2 regions of the Bacillus paralicheniformis genome follow, and region 1 is predicted to be linked to the other one. Evidence: riboswitches for the same ligand, from Rfam matches in the RefSeq annotation. Region 1 holds a riboswitch; the other holds the start of a gene.
What was found. A riboswitch is a leader RNA that binds a small molecule or an ion and turns the genes downstream of it on or off. The one in region 1 is predicted to bind glycine.
Positions count from the first base shown of each region.

Region 1 (10,903 bases):
ACCCTCTTTTTCTTTGGTATAAAATAAGTCTACCATTCCCTCTTAAAATTGAAAATAAATTCGGCGAATCAGATGACAGATTTCTGAGGCTTTACTATAATAGTATTTGTCTTAACATATCGTTAAAAATCTCCCGATTATCAGACGGGATGAATTCAAAAAGGAGTCGGATCAGATTGTCTACCAGCAGCATTATCATTCTCTTGATTTGCGCCGCGCTCATCATCTACGCGGTCGTTTCATACATCTATCAGCAGCGCATTATGAAAACCTTGACAGAAGAAGAATTCCGGGCTGGCTATCGCAAAGCGCAACTCATCGATGTGCGCGAGCCGAACGAGTATGAAGGCGGCCACATTTTGGGTGCGAGAAACATTCCGCTTTCACAGCTTAAGCAAAGAAAAAGCGAAATCCGTCCTGACAAACCGGTTTACCTGTACTGCCAAAACAACGTCAGAAGCGGAAGAGCCGCCCAAACGCTCCGCAAACACGGCTGTAAGGAGATTTACAACCTGAAAGGCGGGTTCAAAAAATGGGGCGGAAAAATTAAAACGAAAAATTAATAACCGCAGCTGTCTCCAGTTGCGGCCAACATCCTAAAGCGTCTTTGCGTTTTAGGATTTTTTTTAGCATATCCTGCAGACAATCAAAACAGGCGGAGCAGATGATCCTTCAAATAAAAATAAGCCGGCGAAATGGGTTCGCCGGCTTTGTTCGTTATTTTTTCAAGTCTTCGATTGAATTGACATCTTTCATGTATGTCGGAACGACAAGGCCAATTTTTACGCCTGTCATGCTTGTACCGATATCTTCGTATTTGCCTTTGTATTTTTCAGCATATGTTTTATGCGTTTGCGGCAGCCATGCAGCAAGTGAAGCATCGACGCTTCCATTTGCAATTCCAGTCCACATCGGGCCTGCTTCTACTTGGCTGAGCGTCACGTTGTAGCCTAAGTCTTCAAGAACTTTTGCGATGACATTTGTGCTCGCAATTTCACTGTCCCATGCCACATAGCCGAGCTTAATTTTTTCGCCGTCCGCTTTATCGACGCCTTTTGTCCATTTCTTAACAAGGTCTTGATGTTTTTTAACGAAATCTGCTGCAGCTTCTTCCGCTTTTTTGCCTTCCTGAACGGCAAGCATGACTTCTCCCATATCATCCTCTGTCCAGCTGAATTGGCTGAGCAGCTTGTGTGCGCCCGGATGATCGTCCTTGAATCCTTTGCGCGTAACAGTATGGATTTCTTCGGCATCGCCGTAAGAACCTTTTGGATCTTTCAAATATTTGAGATCGTATTTTGCAAACATCCAATGCGGTGTCCAGCCCGTAATAATGATCGGATCTTTTTTATCGTAAGCTTTTTTCAATGCGGCTGTCATCGCTGAGCTTGAGCCTGATGTTACAGCCCACTTGCTGAGATCGTAGTCCTTGAGCGCCTTGTCCGTTGCATTCATAATGCCCGCTCCAGGATCAATGCCGGTAATTTTATAACTGACTTGATCGCCTACAGACGCGTTTTCATTATTATTGCTGCTTCCGCAGGCAGCCAGACCCAATGTCAGTACTGCTGCAGTGCCGATTCCCGCTATCTTTTTCCACATTATGCATTCCCCCTGCTTTTTTTCAATTTTATATTTTGTGTAACCCGGTCAAGTACGATCGCAATAATAACAATCGCAAGCCCGGTTTCTACACCGGTACCCGTTTGCAGCTGGGTAACAGCCCGGTAAACTTCTTCTCCAAGTCCAGGCGCACCTACCATGGATGCAATAACGACCATTGACAACGCAAGCATGATGCTTTGATTGATACCGGCCAGAATGGTTTTCGTCGCAAGCGGCAGCTGCACTTTAAAGAGCCGCTGGCTTGTCGTTGAACCAAATGCTTCTGTAGCTTCAATCAGATCTTCCGGCACCTGCTGAATTCCTAAGATTGTCATCCGGATTGTCGGAGGCATCGCAAAGATAACGGAAGCGACAACACCCGGCACAACCCCGATATTGAAAAAGAAGATGGCCGGAAGCAAATAAACGAATGCCGGCATCGTCTGCATTAAGTCAAGAATGGGCGTAACGATTCTCCGAACCGTTTTCTTTTGGGAGCCCCAGATTCCGACCGGAATGCCGATAATGACAGAAATCAGAACGGATGTGACGACAAGCGCCAATGTCTGGAGCATGGCGTCCCAATATCCTAAATAATCAATGATAAAAAATCCGATTAAAGTAAACAGCGCAATGCCTCTTTTGCTGATCAGCCAGACGAGCGCGGCAAAGATAACGGTCAAAATAACCGGCGGAACAAAACCCAGGCCTTGGACAATCGCATCAACAAACGATTCCACTCCGCTGGCAATTCCGTTAAATACCCCGCCGAACGACACCGTCAGCCAGTCAACAAACTGATCGATCCAATCGGCTAAAGGAATGCGGGGAAGCGATGATAAAGTAAACATTATCTCACCTCCTGAACAACAGTTTCATGAGCTGGTTCATGATCTGAATGTGCATTAATATACCGGTCATTTCCGGCAAGCGCTCCGATTAACGCGCCTTTGACGATGATCCCTTTCATCCGCTGTTTTTCATCGACGACAGCAATCGGGATGCTGGCATCAGAGACCAATTCAAAAATATCCGTCAGGACCGCATTCTCTTCCACGGTTGTAATGTCTCTCGAGATGACGCTCTCCAGCGTCTGGCTTTTTTCGGCTGCTTTTTTAGCTGTTTCAGCATCAACAGAACCAAGAAGCCTATTGTGTTTGTCAACGGCATAAATCGAGGAAATCCCGAGGTTTTTCATCAGCGTCAGAGCGACGCGCGGCCCTTTGTCTGCGCGTACGGTTTCAGCGCGTTTCATAATATGACCGGCTGTCAGCACTTTAGACAAGTCGACATCTTCAACGAATTTTTCAACATATTCATTTGACGGGTTCATTAAGATCTCTTCCGGCGTACCGATTTGAACGATGTTTCCGTCTTTCATCAATGCGATTCGATCGCCGATTCTCAGCGCTTCATCAAGATCATGGGTAATGAAAATAATCGTTTTGCCTACTGATTCATGCAAATCGAGGAGTTCATCCTGCATATCTTTGCGAATCAGCGGGTCAAGCGCGCTGAACGCTTCGTCCATCAGCAGAATGTCCGGATCATTCGTCAATGCGCGGGCAAGCCCGACGCGCTGCTGCATCCCGCCGCTCAGCTGATCCGGATATTGCTGTTCATATCCTTCAAGACCGACAAGCTTTAATGATTCCATAGCTCTTATCCGGCGTTTACTTTTATCGACTTTTTGCAGTTCCAATCCGTACTCTGTGTTTTCAAGAATCGTTTTGTGCGGAAACAGAGCGAACTTTTGAAAGACCATGCTGATTTTTTTCCGGCGGATTTCCCGAAGCTGGTCTTTGGACATATTTGTTATCATGTCACCATCTATGTACACATGTCCTGCAGTCGGTTCAATCAGCCGGTTTAAAAGCCGCACCAAGGTTGATTTACCGCTCCCTGATAGACCCATGATGACAAATATCTCACCTTCATACACGCTAAAATCCGCTTGGTTCACCCCGACGGTCGCCCCGGTTTCTTTCAGAATTTCTTTTTTGGTTTTGCCATCGGCAAGCAGCTGCGTTGCTTTCTTTGTATTTTTCCCAAAAACTTTAGACACTTTTTCTACTTTTATCTTGATTGGCTTTTCGTCTGAATTCATATTTCTCCTCCCGTATGAAGCAATCTAATATACCGTAACATTTATGTAACATATGAGACAAACGGCATATTCACTGTCATTTTGTATCAAACCTTCATATTCATCGTTGTCACTCTCTACCCTTGTGAATCCTTTTAAATACTCCATAATCCTCTTCTTTTAAGGCAAATTAAACCATTATATTTGATAAAAACATTGAAACTATCACGTTTTACAATGTAATTTTTATTTTTAATTTTAAATTTGATGAATTTACTATTTAATACGAGAGAAATCCTTATCATTCAGTACATAAACCGTTTACATAAAGATGTTTTTTTCACAAAAAAAACCGGCGAAATTGATCCGCCGGCTTCTTATCATTTTTCATAACGCAGCACGGGCTTCCGCGCAGCTTTTGTTTCATCCATGCGTTTCACAACGGTTGAATGCGGTGCTTCCTGAACGACTTCAGGCGTTTCCTCCGCTTCTTTTGCAATCTGGATCATCGTATCGATAAACGCATCGAGCGTTTCTTTAGACTCTGTTTCTGTCGGTTCAATCATGATGCATTCCTCGACATTGAGCGGGAAATAGATAGTCGGCGGATGGAAGCCGAAGTCCAAAAGCCGCTTTGCGATGTCAAGCGTCCTGACTCCCAGCTTTTTCTGGCGCCTTCCCGACAGCACAAATTCGTGCTTACAGTGCCGGTCAAACGGCAGATCGTAGTATGGAGCAAGCTTTCTCATCATATAATTCGCATTTAAAACGGCGTTTTCCGTTACTTCTTTGAGCCCGTCCGGCCCCATTGAACGAATGTACGTATAAGCTCTCACATTGATGCCGAAGTTTCCGTAGTAAGGTTTCACCCTGCCGATCGAATGCGGACGGTCATGGTCAAAGGTATAACGGCCGTCTTTTTTCACCAGCACCGGCTTCGGCAAATACGGAATCAATTCCTTCTTGACGCCGACAGGGCCTGATCCAGGTCCTCCTCCTCCATGCGGTCCTGTAAAGGTTTTGTGAAGGTTCAAATGGACGACGTCAAATCCCATGTCACCCGGCCTTGCTTTGCTGAGAACGGCGTTCAGGTTCGCTCCGTCATAGTACAGCTTTCCTCCGGCTTTATGGACGATTTCAGCCATTTCTAAAATATTTTCTTCAAAAAGGCCGAGCGTATTTGGATTAGTCAGCATTAACGCGGCTGTTTCTTCATCTACGACACGCTTTAAATCTTCAAGATCAACAAGACCGTCGTCATTCGATTTGACGGTGACCGTTTCAAATCCGGCAACAGTCGCAGACGCCGGGTTTGTACCGTGGGCCGAATCAGGTACAATGACCTTCGTCCTTTTATGATCGCCGTTTGCCTCATGGAACGCGCGGATCATCATCAGCCCGGTCCACTCGCCGTGCGCACCCGCAGCCGGCTGAAGGGTGACCTCATCCATCCCCGTGATCTCTTCCAAATGCTCGCTCAAGTCGTACAAGAGCTCTAGCGCACCCTGCACGGTCCGTTCATCCTGGAGCGGATGGATCGCAGAAAGTCCTGGGATTCTCGCGATTTTTTCGTTAATCTTCGGATTGTACTTCATCGTGCATGAACCGAGCGGATAAAAGCCCGAATCCACTCCGTGGTTGCGCCTTGATAAAGCCGTATAATGGCGCATAATATCAAGCTCAGACACTTCGGGGAGATCTGCCGGTTCATCTCTGAGATACGCTTCGTCAAGGACGTCTGTCACATCTGTTTTAGGGACGTCAAGCTCAGGAAGGCTGTAGCCGACCCGCCCTTCTTTTGATACTTCAAAAATAAGCGATTGATCCTGATTATTCATGGCGATCCCCCAATTCATTCATGAGTGTATCGATTTCCTCTCTTGTTCTGAGCTCTGTCACGGCGATCAGCATGTGCTGTTTTAAATCCCGATATGAAGCGCCGAGATCGTAGCCTCCGATAATATTTTTCTCAAGCAGGCGTTCATTCGCTTTTTCGACAGGTTCATTGAGCCTGACGACAAACTCATTGAACATCGGCCCGTCAAACACGACTTCAAGACCGGCCCGTTTAGCTGCTTCTTTTGCGTAAGCCGCTTTTTGCAGGTTCTGCCATGCGATTTCCTTGACGCCTTTTTTGCCGAGCGCCGTCATGGCGACTGATGCGGCAAGCGCATTGAGCGCCTGGTTGGAGCATATATTTGATGTTGCTTTATCCCGTCTGATATGCTGCTCGCGCGCCTGCAAGGTGAGAACGAATCCCCTTTTCCCGTTTTCATCTTCCGTCTGACCGACGAGACGGCCAGGCACTTTTCTCATCAATTTTTTCGTGACGGCAAAGAATCCACAGTGCGGCCCGCCGAAAGCGGCCGGTATTCCGAACGGCTGGGCATCCCCGACAACGATGTCAGCTCCCAGTGCCCCGGGCGGTGTTAAAAGCCCGAGAGCCAGCGGATTGGCGGACACGATGAACATGCTTTTCCCTTTATGGGCGATCGGTTCAATGTCTTTCAGCGGCTCAATTCGCCCGAAAAAGTTAGGGTATTGGACGATCACTGCTGCTGTATCTTCGCAGACGGCTTCATCAAGAGCCGCAAGATCTGTTGTTCCGTTTTTGGCAGGGACTTCTACCACGTCGATGTACTGTCCTTTCGCATACGTTACTAAAACCTCGCGCGATTCGGGATGGACGGTTTCCGAAACGACAATTTTTTTCTTTTTTGTATGTCCTGAAGCAAGCATTGCCGCTTCGGCTAATGCCGTTCCCCCGTCATACATCGACGAGTTGCTGATATCCATGCCCGTCAGCTCGCAAATCATCGTTTGAAATTCAAAGATCGCCTGGAGCTCCCCTTGAGAAATTTCAGGCTGATACGGTGTATAAGCCGTGTAAAATTCCGACCGCGAAATCACGTGGTCCACGATGACGGGCTGGTAATGATCGTATACGCCCGCTCCCAAAAAAGAGGCGTGCATCACTGTATCTTTATTTTTAGCCGCGAGTTTCGTCAGCTCTTTTGTGAGCTCAGTCTCGGACTTTGCCTTTTTAATTTGGTATTCCCCTTTAAATTTGACGCTTTCGGGTATATCGGAGAATAGCTCTTCGATCTTCTCGACTCCAATTGCCTCAAGCATTTCTTTTTTATCCTGATCTGTAGCTGGCAGGTAACGGTGCTTCATCTTCAGTCTCCTTTCACGGCCATGGCAAACTTACGGCTGCCGTTTGTAAAATGGGGTTTTCACGATTTTGGCTTTCAAGCGCTTATTTCTGATTTCCACTTCAACGACGGTGTCGAGGGCGCAGGCTTCTTTTTTCAGCAATGCGAGGCCGACGTTTTTCTTTAAGGTCGGCGACTGTGTGCCGGTTGTCACCTCGCCTGCTTGTTCGCCTTGATAATAGACGGCGTAGCCGTGCCTTGGAATGCCTTTATCGATCATTTCAAGGCCGACGAGCTTTCTGTCCGCTCCATGTTCCTTTTGGCTTGCCAGGACGGCTTTTCCGAAGAAGTTCGAGGCTTTGTTTGTTTTGACGGCGAATCCGATGCCGCCTTCGATCGGTGTAATATCTTTTGAGAGCTCCTGTCCGTACAGCGGCAGCTTCGCTTCAAACCTCAGCGTATCTCTGGCCCCGAGGCCGCACGGCACTAATCCCGAATCCTTGCCCGTTTCAAGAAGCAGCTTCCAAATGTAGGCTGCATCTTCACTCCGGCAGTAAATCTCAAAGCCGTCCTCTCCCGTGTATCCCGTTCTGGACACAAGCGCCTGCACGCTGCCGATCGCCGCATCATCCCTGAACGTAAACGGCTTTAACCCGGCAAGATCGCTATCTGCGACCTGTTTTAAAATCGATTCGGCCTTCGGTCCTTGAAGGGCAAGCAGCGCAACCTCGTCAGACACGTTTTGAACCGAAACGTCTCCTTCTTGGTGCTTGTTCATCCAATCGACGTCCTTGTCGATATTGGCTGCGTTAATGACGAGCATGTAGACATTGGCCGCTTTCTTATAGACGAGGAGATCGTCGATCGTTCCGCCGTCTTCATAGCACATGGCCGTATACTGAGCACCGCCTTCTTTCAGTGTCGAAACATCGTTTGTCAACAGTTTTTGCAAAAACGGAAGGCTGTCTGTTCCTGTGATTTCGACCTCCCCCATGTGTGAGACGTCAAAAAGCCCCGCTTTCGTCCTGACGGCTTCATGCTCCTCTTTAATTGAAGAAAATTGAACAGGCAGTTCCCAGCCGCCAAAATCAATCGTTTTTCCGCCATATTCCTTATAAAGGTCAAATAAAGGCGTTCGTTTAAGCATTCTGCTTCCCCCTTCGCTTTTCAAACTAAAAACAAGTTTGCCAATCATCAGAAAACAAGAAAGATTCCAACATCACCTGGATGGTTCCGCCGCTTTGGACGGCACAAAAAAGGACAGAGAAGCCCCTTTGTCAGTTCTGAGGCTCTCTGTCCTGGCACCTGAAAGTTTACTTTGCATCAAAAGCAAAGATGTCCCCTTTGGTGGTTTGTTAAAACATCATATGATACAAACTCTCTCCAGAGTTGCGTCAAGCAAGAGTTCTTTTGCCTGAGAGATTCACTGTTTCCCCAGCTTGCTCCTTCGGCGCCGCTTTAAGGTTTCCCGCTATCGGTCTCTCCCCTTGCTGTCATTCGCTCATATTCATTTCTTTTCATGGACATACTATATAAAGCTTATGATTTTTTTACTGATGATCTACAAATATCCTACCATCATCACAACAATTGGGCAACAGGAAAAATCATTAACAATTTATTATTTTAAAATAAGAATGTTCGTGTTTTGTTTATTCGTTAGTAAAATCCGTTTTTTTCACGCAATATTTTCTTTTAAAAAAGAACATTTGAATCTCAGAAGAGAAAGGCGGCATTAGTGATGAGACCAGACATTCATTTCGACAACGAGTGGCCGGAACAGTTCAAAAAGCACCTTGATGAAGACGGACCATGGGCGAATTGGGAGCTTTACAAGCTTTCCTGTGAAGTGCAGAAAAGGCTTGCGATTCCGACGTTTGAAGGCTTGCAGGCCCCTTATCACCTCCCAGGATTCACCCCGCTTCCCCATCAGCTCGAAGTCGCCCGGAAGGTAGTCGAGCAGATGAACGGAAAAGCCATCTTGGCGGATGAAGTGGGCCTCGGCAAAACGGTCGAGGCTGGGCTGATATTAAAAGAATACATGATTCGCGGGCTGGCCAAGAAAATCTTAATCCTCGTCCCCGCCTCGCTCGTCTCGCAATGGGTGAAGGAACTGCGGGAAAAGTTTTTAATTCCGGCCGTGGAACAGAAAAAAAGCTATGTCTGGGAGCAGTGCGATGTTGTCGTCTCCTCCCTTGACACGGCAAAGCGGTCGCCGCACAGGGAGACGGTTTTGTCGATCCAGTATGATGTGGTGATTATTGATGAAGCTCACAAACTGAAAAACAATAAAACAAAAAATTACGAGTTTGTCCGCAGCTTAAAGAAAAAATATTGCCTGATGCTGACGGCGACGCCCATCCAAAACAAGATCGACGAAATATTTAATCTCGTTTCCCTGCTAAAACCCGGACACTTGGGAAATGAAAGCAACTTCAACAAAGATTATACAAAACAGATCAATTCAGCTGAAGCGCATGAACGCTTAAAGTCCCTTATCAATAAAGTCATGATCAGAAACAGACGGCATGATACCGGCATCACCTGGACGAAGCGCCATGTCGAAACCGTGCCCATTTCCTTTTCTCCTACAGAACAGGCTTTGTATGACGAGATTAAAAAGCTGAAGACAAGTCATCAGCATTCATCAAGCATGTTCTCAATCATGACATTGGAGCGCGAATGCTGTTCAAGCAGAGAAGCTGTCTATATGACGCTGAAAAACATGCTTGACCGAAAGGATCGCGAAGCGCCGGTGATCTCCGAACCTGTCATCCACCATTTGATCGAAAAGGTCAACGAGGTCGCGCAAAATTCAAAAGCTCTGAAAGTTGTTGAGCTCATTCAAGAACTCGATGACAAAGTCATCATCTTTACTGAATACAGGGCGACGCAGATTTATCTGCAATGGTTCCTCCAGCAGAACGGTATCAGTTCTGTACCGTTCAGAGGCGGATTTAAAAGAGGAAAGAAAGACTGGATGAAAGATTTGTTCAGGGGCAAAGTTCAAGTTCTGATCGCGACTGAAGCAGGCGGCGAAGGGATCAACCTTCAATTTTGCAATAAAATCATCAACTATGACCTTCCGTGGAACCCGATGCGTCTCGAACAAAGGATCGGCCGGATTCACCGGCTCGGCCAGGAACGCGATGTTTACATTTACAACATGGCAACAAAGCATACCGTAGAAGAGCATATTTTAAAACTTCTCTATGAAAAGATCCATTTGTTCGAAAAAGTCGTCGGAGACTTGGATGATATTTTAACAAAAATCGAGGTCGGCAATTTTGAAGACCACCTTCATGACATTCTCTTTTACTCCGCGACAGACGAGGAAATGAAGATTAAAATGGAAAACTTAACCTCTTTCATTTCATACGGAAATGAAGCCGTTTCAAACCAAGAACAGATCGGAGGCTAAAATCAAATGCGTCAGGAAGAAATATACCTGTTTTTAGAACGCTTTTTCATCGCAAACGGCTGCACGATCACCGACAAAAGTTCAGGCCACATGACTGTGCAGCTGACGGTTGAAGTCGATAAACAGATTATGAACAGGCCGTTTTACTGGCACTGGCTCGAAAAGACGGGCGGAGAACCTAATCCGATGAAAATCACGCTGATCACGAATGAAGACGAGGCCCCTTCCGATATCGAAGGTGAGTTTATTCATTTTGGATCACCAAGACTTTTTCAAATTTTCCAGGCCGTGCAAAAAAACGGCAAATTTATTCGCCTTTATGAGAAAATCCGTTCCGATGGAGCCCATATTTCCCTGGAACCGTGGCTCGGCATGAATGTGACGATCTCGTACCAATCCGACATGAAAAAAGATAAGCTTTTGTCTCTCGGCCTTCATTTAATCAGCGGTCAGCTGGTCGAATCGTTTCAAGAACAAATGGAGGCCCGAGATCTCTCTTCACAGATCTCTGACTACTGCTACACGATGTCGCCGTTGATTAAGCCGGAAAGCGGCATTAAACGGCTTGAGCGCTATATCGAACAGGCGGCCAGAAGCGAGCCGCTTGATTGGGCTGAAGCTTCCCTGAAACGCTGG
Region 1 covers NZ_CP023665.1:2,692,587-2,703,489, forward strand. The annotation lists gene CP943_RS13625 (rhodanese-like domain-containing protein) at 150-563, shown strand; gene CP943_RS13630 (glycine betaine ABC transporter substrate-binding protein) at 718-1,602, opposite strand; gene opuAB (glycine/proline betaine ABC transporter permease subunit OpuAB) at 1,602-2,456, opposite strand; gene opuAA (glycine/proline betaine ABC transporter ATP-binding protein OpuAA) at 2,456-3,712, opposite strand; gene gcvPB (aminomethyl-transferring glycine dehydrogenase subunit GcvPB) at 4,072-5,529, opposite strand; gene gcvPA (aminomethyl-transferring glycine dehydrogenase subunit GcvPA) at 5,522-6,868, opposite strand; gene gcvT (glycine cleavage system aminomethyltransferase GcvT) at 6,899-7,993, opposite strand; glycine riboswitch at 8,239-8,343, opposite strand; gene CP943_RS13665 (DEAD/DEAH box helicase) at 8,588-10,267, shown strand; gene CP943_RS13670 (YqhG family protein) at 10,274-10,903, shown strand, end outside.

Region 2 (10,903 bases), 1.6 Mb from region 1:
TGAGAAAATGGGCAGCATCGCTTCACTCGGTGAGCAGAAAACGTTCAAGCTTGAAGAGACGCCCGGCTTCGGCATCAGCGTCTTCACAGCTATGCTTCCGGTCATTATCATGTCTATTTCGACTGTTATTACGCTTATTCAAGAAACGATGGGCCTTGCAGACAACAGCCTGCTGGCAGCGGTTCGTTTAATCGGGAATGCCTCGACTTCGATGGTCATCTCCCTGTTGGTCGCGATCTATACGATGGGGATCGCCAGAAAGATCCCGATCAAACAAGTGATGGATTCCTGTTCAACCGCCATTACACAAATCGGAATGATGCTCTTGATCATCGGGGGCGGCGGCGCCTTCAAACAAGTCTTGATCAATGGCGGAGTAGGCGACTATGTAGCTGAATTATTCAAAGGAACAGCCATGTCGCCGATCTTGCTCGCCTGGGTCATCGCCGCAATTCTGCGCATCTCCTTAGGATCCGCGACAGTTGCTGCATTAAGCACAACCGGACTCGTTCTTCCGATGCTCGGACAAAGCGATGTCAATCTTGCGCTGGTTGTGCTTGCAACAGGGGCCGGAAGTGTAATCGCTTCCCATGTCAATGACGCAGGCTTCTGGATGTTCAAAGAGTATTTCGGACTAAGCATGAAAGAAACATTTGCCACCTGGACACTGCTTGAAACCATTATCGCGGTGGCCGGATTAGGATTTACTTTATTGTTAAGCCTATTTGTATAAAAAAGTCTTAAATGAAGGAGCAGGTATTACATGCGCAATACAATCGGTGTCATAGGTCTGGGAGTCATGGGGAGCAATATCGCCCTGAACATGGCAAACAAAGGCGAACAAGTCGCCGTCTATAACTACACAAGGGATTTAACCGATCAACTCGTCCAAAAAACGGGAGGCCAAACAGTCAAGCCGTACTATGAACTTGAAGATTTCGTACAGTCTTTAGAAAAACCGAGAAAAATCTTTCTTATGGTCACAGCAGGCAAACCGGTTGATTCTGTTATCGACTCGCTCGTTCCTCTGCTTGAAGAAGGGGATGTCATCATGGACGGCGGCAACTCCCACTACGAAGATACGGAACGAAGATATGACAGTTTGAAAGCGAAAGGTATCGGCTACTTGGGAATCGGCATTTCCGGCGGCGAAGTCGGCGCTTTAAAAGGCCCATCCATTATGCCCGGCGGAGATCGGGACGTCTACGAAAAAGCAGCTCCGATTCTCACAAAAATCGCCGCCCAAGTAGAAGGATATCCATGCTGTGTCTACATCGGTCCAAAAGGCGCGGGGCATTTTGTCAAAATGGTGCACAACGGCATCGAATACGCAGACATGCAGCTTATCGCTGAAGCGTATACATTTTTAAGAGAAAAGCTTCTTTTGCCGATAGATGAAATCGCTGACATTTTCGACACGTGGAATCAAGGAGAGCTGAAAAGCTATTTAATCGAAATCACGGCAGAGATCCTGAGGAAAAAGGATGAGCGAACGGGCGCTCCGCTCATCGACGTCATCCTCGACAAAACCGGCCAAAAAGGCACGGGCAAATGGACGAGCCTGCAGGCCATCGACAACGGCATTCCATCATCGATTATCACGGAATCCCTGTTTGCCCGTTACCTGTCATCATTAAAAGACGAACGGACAGCTGCCGAAAACGTATTGGCCGGCCCTGAAACAGAAGAACGGCCCCTGGATCAGAACGTGTGGATCGACCGCGTCAGACAGGCGTTATACATGGGGAAAGTCTGCGCCTATGCCCAAGGCTTCGCTCAATATAAAATGACGTCTGACCTGAACGGATGGAACCTGCCGTTAAAGGACATCGCCCTCATCTTCCGCGGCGGCTGCATCATCCGCGCACAATTTTTAAATCTCATCAGCGAAGCTTTCGACAAACAGCCGGACCTGTCCAACCTGCTGGTCGCACCTGACTTCGCTGAAAAACTAAAAGAATACCAGTCCGGCTTGCGAAAGGTCGTCTGCGAAGGCATCAGCTCAGGCATCTCATTCCCGTGCCTGAGCACCGCCCTCTCCTATTACGACGGCTACCGGACGGGCCGCTCAAACGCAAACCTGCTGCAGGCGCAGCGCGATTATTTCGGCGCTCACACGTATGAGCGGACGGATATGGAAGGCGTGTTTCATACGGACTGGTATTAAAAGCTGCACCCCAGACCTCGGGGTGCATTCTTATTTTACTCAAGAATGAATTTCATACTTTGTTCAACATTTCACAAACTCATACTTCAAATTCGTGATATGATAAATTCAGCCACAGAAAAGGAGGACTGATACCAAAATAAACCAGATATCCGCTTCAGGGATAAAATTTTTTAACTCCACTTGTGAAATGTTTCACAAACAATGTCCGCATCATTCATCCCTGAACATCCTGTTGTAATCAAATTCCTATTCATTCACTGGAGGGTTTACAATGGCAATCGAAGAAAAGGAAATGAAACAAAAGCAAAATGCCTCAACCATGGTTGATCAGCTAGTCGAAAAAGGCCTAAAGGCATTGGAAGAATTCCGCAGCTTTGATCAGAAGCAGATTGATGAGATCGTCAAACAGATGGCGCTTGCCGGCCTTGATCAGCACATGCCTCTCGCCAAACTTGCCGTCGAAGAAACGAAGCGCGGCGTTTATGAAGATAAAATCATTAAAAACATGTTTGCCACAGAGTATGTCTACCATCATATCAAATACGATAAAACAGTGGGCATCATCAATGAAAACGAACACGACGGAGTCATTGAAATCGCGGAGCCTGTCGGTGTCATCGCCGGCGTGACGCCGGTGACCAACCCTACTTCCACTACAATGTTCAAGTCCCTGATAGCGATCAAAACAAGAAACCCTATCGTGTTTGCTTTCCATCCATCGGCCCAAAAATGCAGCCGCGAAGCGGCGAGAATCCTTCGGAACGCAGCCGTCAAAGCAGGAGCACCAGACAACTGTATCCAATGGATTGAAACGCCTTCGCTGAATGCAACTCAAGCCTTAATGACCCACCCGAACGTTTCCCTGATCCTCGCAACAGGGGGCGCCGGCATGGTGAAATCAGCGTACAGCTCCGGAAAACCGGCCCTTGGTGTCGGACCTGGAAACGTTCCGTGCTACATCGAGAAGTCTGCCAACCTGAAGCAAGCCGTCAATGATCTGATCTTATCCAAAACATTTGACAACGGCATGATTTGCGCATCAGAGCAGGCCGTCATCATAGACAAAGACATCTACTCAGACGTCAAAGTCGAAATGACAAGAAACAACTGCTATTTCTTAAATGAAACCGAAAAATCAAAGGTCGAGAAATTGGTCATCAATGAAAATACTTGCGCGGTAAACGCTGATATCGTCGGCATGCCGGCATTCAAAATCGCTGAAATGGCCGGTGTCAAAGTGCCTCAAGATACAAAAATCCTCATCGCCGAATTAGAAGGCGTAGGTCCGGATTACCCGCTTTCCAGGGAAAAACTGAGCCCTGTTTTAGCGTGCTACAAAGTCAGCGGAATTCAAGAGGGATTAAAACGCGCCGAAGACATGCTCGCGTTCGGTGGAACCGGCCACTCGGCGGTAATTCATACGAACGATCAAGAAGCCGTTAAAGAATTCGGATTACGGATGAAAGCCGGGCGGATCATCGTCAATGCACCGTCGTCACAAGGGGCGATCGGCGACATTTACAACGCCTATATGCCTTCTTTAACACTCGGATGCGGCACATATGGCGGAAACTCCGTCTCGTCAAACGTTGGAGCTGTTCATTTAATCAACACGAAAAAAGTGGCGAAAAGGAATGTCAATATGCAGTGGTTTAAAGTTCCTCCAAAAATCTATTTTGAAAAACACGCAACCCAATATTTAGCGAAAATGCCTGACATCTCAAAAGCGTTGATTGTGACTGATCCGGGGATGGTGAAACTCGGATATGTAGACCGCGTCCTACACTACTTAAGAAGGCGCCCGGATTACGTTCATTGTGAAATTTTTTCTGATGTCGAGCCTGATCCTTCAATCGAAACGGTGATGAACGGCGTCGACATGATGGCCAAATTCCAGCCGGATGTCATCATCGCCCTCGGCGGAGGTTCTGCAATGGATGCCGCAAAAGGAATGTGGTTGTTCTATGAGCACCCGGATGCTGAATTCTTTGGATTAAAGCAAAAATTCCTGGACATCCGCAAGCGCATTGTCAAATACCCGAAACTGGGCGAAAAAGCAAAATTCGTCGCGATCCCGACGACATCAGGCACAGGCTCTGAAGTCACTTCATTCTCTGTCATTACAGACAAAGAAACGAATACGAAGTATCCGCTGGCCGACTATGAATTAACGCCGGACGTCGCGATCATTGACCCGCAATTTGTCATGACCGTGCCGAAACATATTACGGCTGACACAGGAATGGACGTATTAACACACGCAATTGAATCATACGTATCGTGCATGGCTAACGACTATACAGACGGCTTGGCCATGAAGGCCATCCAGCTGATCTTCGAATACCTGCCTAGAGCATACAAAAACGGCAGCGACGAGCTGGCCCGCGAAAAAGTGCATAATGCATCAACGATTGCCGGAATGGCGTTTTCCAATGCCTTCCTTGGCATCAACCACAGCTTAGCCCATAAGCTTGGCGCGGAGTTTCACATCGCTCATGGACGGGCAAACGCCATCCTTCTGCCGCACGTGATCCGCTATAATGCAGAAAAGCCGAAAAAGTTCACGGCATTTCCTAAATACAGCCACTTCATAGCCGATCAGCGCTACGCGGAGATTGCCAGAACGCTCGGCCTGCCTGCAAAAACAACTGCAGAAGGCGTTGAAAGCCTGATCCAGGAGATTATCTCGCTCGCCAAAGAGCTTAAAATTCCGATGAGCATTAAACAAAACGGCGTGGATGCTGCCGCATTCGAAAGCAAAGTGGATCTCATGGCCGAACGCGCCTTTGAAGATCAGTGTACGACAGCCAATCCGAAGCTGCCGCTCGTTTCGGAGCTTGCTGAGATTTACCGTTCCGCATATAAAGGAGTTTAGCCAAAGAAGCCGTCATTCCGACGGCTTTTCGTTTTCAATTAGGACTCTTCATTCTCACTACTCTACCATTTGTGCCAATCATACTATATGAAAGTTACGAAACTCCAACTCTTTTCTTTAGCTGAAATACTTAACAAAAAATTAATGGGCTTTCCCCTTGACAAAAAATATTTATTACTTGATAATTTGTATATAATTATAATAATTACAGAGAAATAAAGTTTACAATTTTTATTTCTCTTAAACTACATTCAGGAGGACGATATTATGTCTCTAATCGGAAAAGAAGTACAACCATTCGCAGCGAAAGCTTACAAAAACGGTGAGTTTATCGATGTTACACACGAAGATCTAAAAGGCCAATGGAGCATTTTCTGCTTCTATCCAGCAGATTTCTCATTTGTTTGCCCGACTGAGCTTGAAGACCTTCAAAACGAATATGCTGCCCTAAAAGAACTTGGTGTCGAAGTATACTCTGTTTCTACAGACACTCACTTCGTACATAAAGGATGGCATGATAGCTCTGAGAAAATCGGCAAAATCACTTACGCGATGATCGGCGACCCGTCTCAAACGATCTCCCGCAACTTTGAAGTGCTGAACGAAGAAGAAGGTCTTGCTGACCGCGGAACATTCATCATCGATCCGGACGGTGTGATCCAAGCTGTTGAAATCAACGCAGGCGGTATCGGCCGTGATGCAAGCACCCTGATCAACAAAGTAAAAGCGGCTCAATACGTCCGCCAAAACCCAGGCGAAGTTTGCCCGGCTAAATGGGAAGAAGGTTCTGAAACACTGACACCAAGCCTTGACCTAGTAGGCAAAATCTAAGGAGTGCATTCAATTGGTACTTGAAGCAAATATCAAAGCACAATTAAACCAATACATGCAGATGATTGAAAATGACATCGTCCTTAAAGTCAGTACAGGCGATGACAGTGTCTCTAAGGATATGCTGGCTCTTGTAGAAGAGCTGGCTTCCATGTCATCAAAAATCACTGTTGAAAAGGCGCAGCTCGACAGAACGCCAAGCTTCAGCGTCAATCGTGCCGGAGAAGAAACAGGCGTCACATTCGCCGGAGTTCCGCTCGGTCACGAATTCACATCTTTGGTGCTGGCACTCTTGCAAGTAAGCGGCCGACCGCCGAAAGTCGATCAAAAAATCATCGATCAAATCAAGAACATCAGCGGCGAATACCGCTTCGAATCTTATATCAGCCTCACATGCCACAACTGCCCGGACGTTGTGCAGGCATTGAACATGATGAGCGTGCTCAACCCGAACATCACGCACACGATGATCGATGGTGCGGCATACAAGTCAGAAGTCGAAAGCAAAAACATTATGGCTGTGCCGACCGTATACTTGAACGGCGAATCCTTTGGAAGCGGCCGAATGACGCTTGAAGAAATTCTTGCGAAAATGGGCAGCGGCACAGATGCATCTGAGCTTTCTGATAAAGATCCGTTCGATGTACTCGTTGTCGGAGGCGGACCTGCCGGTGCAAGCGCAGCAATCTATGCGGCGCGCAAAGGCATCCGCACAGGAATCGTTGCCGAACGCTTCGGCGGCCAAGTCCTTGACACGATGAGCATCGAGAACTTCATCAGCGTGAAGCGCACCGAAGGGCCGAAGCTTGCGGCAAGCCTTGAAGAACACGTGAAGGATTACGAGATCGACGTCATGAACCTGCAACGCGCAAAAGGTCTCGAGAAAAAAGATCTTTTCCATCTTGAACTCGAAAACGGCGCTGTTCTGAAAAGCAAAACCGTCATTCTGTCAACTGGCGCACGCTGGCGCAATATCGGCGTACCTGGCGAACAAGAGTTCAAAAACAAAGGTGTCGCATACTGCCCTCACTGTGACGGACCGTTGTTTGAAGGCAAAGACGTCGCCGTCATCGGCGGCGGGAACTCCGGTATCGAAGCAGCGATTGACCTTGCAGGTATCGTCAACCACGTGACTGTTCTTGAGTTCGCACCGGAGCTGAAAGCAGACGAAGTTCTGCAAAAACGTCTCTACAGTCTCCCTAACGTGACTGTCGTGAAAAACGCCCAAACAAAAGAAATCACGGGTGATGAAAACGTAAACGGCATCACTTACGTTGACCGTGAAACAGGAGAAGAAAAACACGTCGAGCTCCAAGGCGTCTTCGTCCAAATCGGTCTTGTGCCGAACACGGAATGGCTCCCTGAAACCGTCGAACGCAACCGCATCGGCGAAATCGCAGTCGACAAACGCGGCGAAACAACCATCCCTGGCCTATTCGCTGCCGGCGACTGCACAGACGGACCATATAACCAAATCATTATTTCGATGGGATCGGGGGCAAATGCCGCATTAGGGGCGTTTGATTATTTGATCCGGAACTAACACGAAAGGCGCTATGCTGCTTAAACGGCAGTATGGCGCTTTTTTATGTTATAACCCATATAAATAGGACTTCACATCATGGCCGACAAACGCTTTCCATATGATCAAATTGTACGGATAGGACCAAGCGGGATATTGCGATTGTCCATTCATGTATGAATTGTATTCCATGACTCCATTCCTCTCGTTCTCATGTCTACATTAAATATAAACCTATAAAAGGAAACGGTTAATCAAAAATAAAGACGGCATACTGCATGCAGTACACCGTCTTTTTCAAGAGATTTAATTTGACTCATCATGTTCTTTTTGTCCTGTTTTTTTCATCCAAAATAAAATAAACAATACAATAAACCATAGAGGAGTCAGCAGCAAGGCCGGGCGAGTCGCATCCGCATACAGCATAATCATGAGAATGACCGCAAACATCGCCAGGACAACATAATTGATAAACGGCGCGAATGGCGCTTTGAATGTTGATGCTGCGTGTAAGTGCGGACGGGTTTTCCTGTATCTAATATGGCTGACAAGAATCACACCCCACACCCATATGAAACAAATCGCGCTGATGGTTGTCACGATCCCAAAGGCTTGTTCCGGTATCAGTTTGCTTAATAGCGCTCCTGCTGACAGGACAATGGTTGATACCCATAACGCGTGACTCGGCACATGGTTTTTATTCAGCTTCGCAAAATTGGCCGGGCCCTGTTTCGTTTTACTTAAATTGTACAGAATCCGGCTTGTTGAAAACATCCCGCTGTTACAAGCAGACGCGGCTGACGTTAATACAACAAAATTAATGATTCCCGCGGCAAGCGGGATGCCGACTAAGCTGAAGGTTTTCACAAAAGGACTTTCCGCTGCATTCAGTTCCATCCAAGGGTTAATACATAATAAGACGATAAGCGCGCCGACGTAGAAAAATAAAATCCGTAAAGGAATTTTATTAATAGCCGATGGAATATTTTTTTTCGGGTTCGACGTTTCCGCCGCCGATACACCTACTAATTCCACACCGACATATGCAAAGATCACCATTTGGAAAGAAAGCAAAAAGCCTGAAAATCCGTTTGGAAACAAACCGCCATGCTCCCAAAGGTTGGTAACCGAAACCGTTCCTGTATGCGTCTTAAACCCGATCACCAGCAAAATAACACCGATGACAATTAACGCAAGAATCGTGATCACCTTTATTAAAGCGAACCAAAATTCCAATTCTCCAAAAAGCTTGACAGTCAACAGATTGAGCCCTAATAAAATGAGTAAACAGATAAGTGCAGGGACCCACTGCGGAATATCAAACCAATATTTCACATAGACACCGACGGCAATCACATCCGCCATAGCCGTCATAATCCAGCAAAACCAATAGGTCCACCCGGTGACAAACGCCGCACGCGGCCCCAGATACTCCTCGGCAATATCGGTTAACGATTGATAACCCGCTTTAGATAACAGCAATTCTCCCAGCGCCCGCATCACGAAAAAAAGCGCAATACCTACAATGAAATACGCAAAGATGATAGAAGGACCCGCCAATTGAATCGCCTTACCGGAGCCTAAAAACAACCCGGTGCCAATCGTCCCGCCAATAGCGATAAGCTGTACGTGCCGATTGGATAAGTCCCTCTTTAATTCCCGCTGTTCCACATCAAACTCCTCCTTACCTCTCTAGTGAACGACGAGCAGTAAAAAAGCCCATAAAAAAAAGAGATTGGATGTCCTCCAATCTCGCGGTCATAAGAATATCAAAATATATTTGTGCCGCTGACAATCATCAGCACGACAAATACATATTCGGTACTCTTCTGTCCTTTTGCCTGAGATTGTGAACCCTTCGGCGCCGCAGAATTCCGCGGTCTCTCCAGAAGCTGCTCCTGCTGTAGTGCGACCCACAGCAATCATAGCTTGCATGTATTGAGTTTTTCGATAGAGATGATTACTATCGGATAACTTTTAATTTTAATAGAGGTTGAGTGATTTGTCAATGGTCCTATTTATAGTTAACGCTAGTATTCTTAAACTCACCTATACTAGCGACAATATTTTCACCTGGTTTATAAATCAGCTTCTATTACGGAATCCTTTCGAAAATTGGGGTTTAACTGGCACTGCTCATGGGCAGAATAAGCATAATCTCTCTTGTAAACCTTCTAATACTTCTTCTGGTACTTCCCTGACCTTGATATCTTCACCTAGGAAAAGCAGCCAATTTGTTATTTCGGACAATTCTTCGGAATGATTCACATTGATAAAAGTCTTTAGAATGGCTGCGGTTTGATAAGGATTCGTATAGGAAATTGAAATTTTTAAAGGATGATATTTTTTGAATTGGGCAATCGCCTGTGGACCAAGTTCAAGGACAAGGTTGATTACTTCTTCCTGCTTACCTAGTTTCTCTAAAATCTTTTTCTTACTTATTCTTTTTTTCACAGCGTATGGTTTGACATTGGTAAGATTGTCCACAGGGAAAATCCTCCTCCTTTCATCCTTTAAGTCAAAGCCTTCAATCAGCCAAAGGCCTTTTTCATGATAAAGGTGCAGAAGATAAATGGGATAAGTCTTTATTACCTTCTCTTCTTTGATGGTAATCAATAAATAGCTATCCAAAAGAAGGAGCTGGATGAGTTTTTCTAACATGGGATGGGGGAGATCTGAAAGCTCAAGCAGGTCGGGATTATTGGGGTTTGTCCCTTCAAAAAGCAAGATTCGATTTAAAAAAACCAGGGCCTCTTGCTGGTTTTCTGAGATAAGGCCCAGTAATTTTTCAGCTAAAGACTGACGGCTCTTTAGATAAGGGAGTTGTTGATTTCTTGTAGCCATAAAAGCGATAAAAAGAGCTTTAATCTCATGATCGGTAAAGCGAACAGCAGGCAGGACAGAGTGGTTCATGACAAAATAACCCCCGCTCCTTCCAACTTCAGCAACAAGCGGCATCCCCATAGCTTCAATTTCCCTGATATCCCTGATAGCTGTCGAACGAGAGATGTGAAATTCCTGCATGATTTCAGAAATTGTAAAGTGGGCGCGGTTGTTGATATCCGCATGATGATATTAATCCGTTCAACTTTTTTCATCGGGGCCTCCTAAACAGTATCATTTTTTGACATGATTTAAGGTTATTATAAACGCATCAAGTGAAAAGACAAATCATTTGATTATTTTAAAAAAAGGAAGGTTTTGAATATGAAAAATTACACGCTGGAGGAAAAAGACATCTTTACAGTTTTTGGTATTGGAACGGAGCTTGAGAGCGATTACACAGATTCTGCTGGCATAAATAAGGAAAAGGCAGACTTTTGGGCGGCCGTCAAACAAGATGGAAGGCTTGACACTTTAAAAGCCATAGCTACAAATGACTATATTTTTGCCGTGAACGAAGCGGTAAACAACAAGATGATGCATTATGCTGGCGTGATGACAGAGGCAGAGGCGTCGGTGGCAGGAGAAACCAGAGTTATCCAATTTCCTAAGGGGGAATACC
Region 2 covers NZ_CP023665.1:4,331,154-4,342,056, forward strand. The annotation lists gene CP943_RS22030 (GntP family permease) at 1-733, shown strand, start outside; gene gnd (decarboxylating NADP(+)-dependent phosphogluconate dehydrogenase) at 764-2,167, shown strand; gene adhE (bifunctional acetaldehyde-CoA/alcohol dehydrogenase) at 2,442-5,045, shown strand; gene ahpC (alkyl hydroperoxide reductase subunit C) at 5,313-5,876, shown strand; gene ahpF (alkyl hydroperoxide reductase subunit F) at 5,890-7,419, shown strand; gene CP943_RS22875 (hypothetical protein) at 7,468-7,590, opposite strand; gene CP943_RS22055 (amino acid permease) at 7,705-9,069, opposite strand; glycine riboswitch at 9,218-9,297, opposite strand; partial or broken gene CP943_RS22060 (helix-turn-helix transcriptional regulator) at 9,535-10,496, opposite strand; gene CP943_RS22065 (GyrI-like domain-containing protein) at 10,606-10,903, shown strand, end outside.
Region 2: it holds a riboswitch for glycine, as region 1 does, so the genes downstream of both, CP943_RS22055 (amino acid permease) here and gcvT (glycine cleavage system aminomethyltransferase GcvT) in region 1, are expected to answer to the same signal.